DNA from 2 places in the Enterococcus faecalis genome. Region 1 is predicted to be linked to the other one. Evidence: predicted binding sites of a transcription regulator. Region 1 holds the regulator's gene; the other holds the start of a gene.
What was found. Region 1 encodes NrdR, which represses ribonucleotide reductase genes. Its sites were predicted from a motif close to ACACNATATATNGTGT; they were not measured.
Positions count from the first base shown of each region.

Region 1 (2,203 bases):
TGTTGCTCTTCCACCGTCAATTGTGCTTGCTTGTTTGTCACTACGTTTGTTGGTTGTGGTTTTTTATCAGGATCAAACGCTTGATGAATCGTTCGCACTAATTCCTTAGGCAAAATTCGACTTGTATAATAGTCAAATGATTTCGAAGCAAAGTCTACCATATCTAACTCATTGATGCCATATAATTGATGAAAAACATAGACTTCTTCTTGAAAACTAGCCTCATCTTCAGGCAGTTGTAAACCTAAACGGTGCAAACCTTCCACAAAATAGTGCCAATCAAAAGAATCCGTTGATACAGAAATTTTCTTCGATTTTTCTTGTTGAGAAAAAGTTTCTTGAATCGTTGTCAATCGGTTCGCTTCGGAAACAATTTGTTCTTCTTTAAAGGCATAAACCTCTTTAAAGCTAGCGGAAACATTTTGATAGCCCTCTGTTTTAGTAGGATGCGGTTGGAACTTTTGCACTAATTGATCAAATTTCCGTTGTCCAACCCGATTAAATAACACTAAAGCTAACACTTCATCTTTAAAAAAACGAGCGGCTGTTTCAGGTGCTTTTAAATAATATAAATAACAATCTCCTAATTCCCGATCTGTTTTTTTATACGTTTCTAGCAACCCAATGCCTTCTAATTTGTAGCAAGCTTCTTCTAATTGTTGACAACTCAAGTCCAGCAAACTAATTAAATCTGCATGAAACAGCGAGCCATTCTCCTCTGAGTCTGTTGTTTCAGATAACAAAAGCCAATATAAACTAAACGCATTGGCGCCGACAATTGGTTGATATAAAAAGGTTAAAACCTCTTTCTCTTGATCAGAAAGCGGTGAATCAATAACCGCTTGAAAAATATTTTTTGGTTGGATTCTTTGCCGATTTCCTTTCAAAGAAAGACCTCCTTTTTAATTTTCTGAGTCAGGAGAAGAAGATTTTGCTTTGTCGACAATGTCCTGTAACTCTTTCAAAAACACGCTCATATCTTTGAATTGTCGATAAACACTCGCAAAGCGGATGTAGGCAATTTCATCTAGATTGACTAAATCTTCCATCACATATTCACCGATAAGCGTTGTAGAGACTTCATTTTCCCCTAAACTACGCACTCGATTTTCAACATTATCAACAATTTGAACCATTTGTTCCATAGCAACGGGTCTTTTTTCCGCAGAGCGAATGAGCCCACGCAAAATTTTATCACGATTAAATTCTTCACGATCCCCATTTTTCTTGATTACAAGTAATGGCGCCGCTTCAATTCTTTCAAATGTAGTGAACCGATAACTGCAATTTTCACATTCACGACGACGGCGAATTGCACGTCCATCATCTGCTTGACGGCTATCAATAACACGGGAATTATTATGATGACATCTTGGACAACGCATAACGTTCACCTCTTCTATTCTGTATAATTTTTGTTGCCTATATTATAACATGAAATTGCGCTATTACTAGGTCTTTAGAACTGGTTCTTAGTTGAATCTTTGCCATTCTTTAATAAAAACAAAGACTTTCACTGTTTTTTCTGAAATTTTCAAAACATTTTACGCCATTTAAAAAATATTCACTTCTTTCCAGTTTGTTCCTCTAGCCACTTCTTCACTTGTTGTTCCGTTTCTTCTCTAGTTCCTTGATTATCAAAAACGATATCTGCTCGTTCTTTTTTCATTTCAATCGGCCATTGGCTAGCAATTCGTTGTTGCGCTTCTTCTTCTGTTAATTGGTTTCGGGCCATCAGACGCTCTTTTTGAATCTTTTCTGGTACATATACCACAGCAACTTGATCCATGATCGCCTCATAATGAGCTTCATAAAGCAGAGGAATATCAACAATAACCAGGGAGGCTTTCTTTTTAGCTTCTTCAATTTGACGTAAAATTTCTTTTCTTAAAAAAGGTTTCAGCGTTTCATTTAACAGCTCTCTTTTTTGAGGACTAGCGAAAATTAATTGTCCTAATTTTTTCCGATCCAATTCACCAGTTGTTAATACTATTTCTGGTCCGAAAGTTTCAACGATTGCGGCTAAGGCTGGTTGCCCTTTTGCAACAATTTCGCGGGCGATAATGTCGCCGTCAACAATTGGATAACCCGCTTTTTTAAAAAGAGCAACAACCGTACTTTTACCTGTCGCAATCCCTCCTGTAATGCCTAAAACTTTTGTCATTTCAATCGACGACCTTTCAATTGTTGGCATTGTGGACAA
Region 1 covers NZ_CP118962.1:716,973-719,175, reverse strand. Annotated here, with positions in the region: gene PYW42_RS03545 (replication initiation and membrane attachment family protein) at 1-887, opposite strand, end outside; gene nrdR (transcriptional regulator NrdR) at 903-1,385, opposite strand; gene coaE (dephospho-CoA kinase) at 1,565-2,164, opposite strand; gene mutM (DNA-formamidopyrimidine glycosylase) at 2,161-2,203, opposite strand, start outside.

Region 2 (2,203 bases), 340 kb from region 1:
TTGGTTAGAGTAGCTAAAGCTATCTTCAAATAATTTCATAACAGGGACAACACCACTTGCTGCGCCATCATAACCTTTGATTGGTGCGCCCGCTTCACGTAAGTTTGAAAGAGTAATTCCTACGCCACCGCCGATTCGTGATAATTGAAGGGCAGAATTAATTGAACGCCCAATGCTGTTCATATCATCTGTTACTTGAACTAAGAAACAAGAAACCAATTCACCTCGACGTTTACGCCCAGCGTTTAAGAAAGAAGGTGTGGCTGGTTGATACCGTTGGTGGATCATTTCATCCGCCAATGTTAAAGCCAACTCTTCATCGCCATCCGCAAAATACAAGGCATTAAAGGCAACACGATCTTCATATGTTTCTAAATACTCTGTTCCGGCGTTGTTCTTTAAAGCGTATTGAGAATAAAATTTATAAGCCGCCATGAAAGACTTGAATTGGAAATGTTGTTCATCTAAGAAAGCATATAATTTTTCAATAAAGTCCATTGAATATTTTTCGATGAATTCAGTTTCAATAAAATCTTCTTTCATTAAAAAGTTGATTTTTTCTTCAGCAGAGCTGAATTTACGTGTATTCGGTTCTACATTTTCTTTAAAGAAGGCTGCGAGTGCTTCTTTATCTTTATTTAAAGGGATTTGACCATCAACAGGACGGTTAATCTCGTTATTCAGTTTGAAATAGCTGACATCTTTAATTTCTTTTAGACTCAATTTCTTCCACTACTTTCTTAAAGGTCTCCACGTCTTCGTCTGTTCCGCTAAACTCAAAGGAGTATAGAAGCGGAACGTGATAATCGCGGGCAATATCTTTGGCGGTATAGACAAATAATTCAGCAAAATTACGGTTGCCCCCACCAGCTACACCAACTAACAGTTCTTGATTACTTTTATAATCAAGAAAGTCATTCACTACCTCTGTAATTTCTGCATCATAGGTAGGAATGACAAGAATAAAAGGCTCATTTATTTCAAAAAAAGGATTCGCTGGCTCAAGTTCATAAGCAGGCAAATCCAATTTTTTAATAAAGCGCCTTGTTTGACCGGTGACTGAAAAATAAACAAGTTTCATCTTAGCTAGCCAATTGTTTTAATTGGTCTGGACGGAAGCCAACAACGGTTGTTGCTTCAGATGTGATTACCGGTACGCTTTGGAACCCTTGTTCTTTTAACCAGTCGATAGCATCTGGTTGTGCGTCGATATTGATTTCTTCAAAAGCGATGTTATTTTCACTTAGGAAACGTTTCGCCATTTTACATTGGATACAGTTATTTTTTGAAAAGATTTTTACGTTCATTGAAAGTTCCTCCTCTTTTTTTCTACATAGACTAGTATAAATCTATGTAGAAAAAAGTCAACACTTTAACACTATATATTGTGGTGCGTTTTTCTCATAATACTAGTTTTTGTGTTTTTGAAAGAAAAATGAAAACACGTGAATCCTCGTTTTTGGGAGAAAAAACACATTGGTCAGTGTTTGACAAACAAAAAAATTAAAATTTTGAAAGAGAACATTTAGTGAAAAAACACTAAATATTGTGTTGACATTTGAGTTAGGCACAAGAAGAAAAAATAAGCGGATTTGTTATTGAATGATTGGAATTTTACAGTAGCTAGTAACATAAAAAACAAGTGCTGACTTTTTTTCAAAAATGGTAACCTGAAAAAAGTGTCTCTATATAGAAGGAAAATAGAAGAAAACAGGAGATACATCCAGAAATTCATTGACTTTCCGTGTAAGCAAGCGTATTCTTTTAATTGAGAACGATTCTCATTTTAGTTTGAAACTTTTTCACATGGAGGAAAGTAAATGATTACGTTAGCGCAGGCAGAAGTTGGGAAAGTCTATACAGTCGAAAGCGTCCAAGCAGATGTTCAGACAAAGAAACATCTGAACAATTTAGGTGTCGTTGCAGGCCAAGCAGTTGTCCTTGTCAATTATCAGAATCAAAATGGTATTGTTTTATTACATAATAGTCGAATTGCGCTGACAGATACGATTTTACAAGCGATTCATGTGGAGGAGCGCTCGGCGAATGAGAAAGTTTGGGTCTCCTTAGATACCTTGAAAGTTGGAGAACGCGCTACAATAGTAGGGATCCACGGACAAGGAGCGGTGAAACGTCGGTTGATGGACATGGGCTTAACAAAAGGAACAGTAATTTTTATTCGCAAAGTAGCTCCTTTAGCTGA
Region 2 covers NZ_CP118962.1:374,023-376,225, forward strand. Annotated here, with positions in the region: gene nrdE (class 1b ribonucleoside-diphosphate reductase subunit alpha) at 1-723, opposite strand, end outside; gene nrdI (class Ib ribonucleoside-diphosphate reductase assembly flavoprotein NrdI) at 704-1,081, opposite strand; gene PYW42_RS01870 (redoxin NrdH) at 1,083-1,307, opposite strand; gene PYW42_RS01875 (ferrous iron transport protein A) at 1,821-2,203, shown strand, end outside.
Region 2: PYW42_RS01870 (redoxin NrdH) is a predicted target of NrdR. The motif match lies at 1,376-1,391, and genes of this name have one in related genera.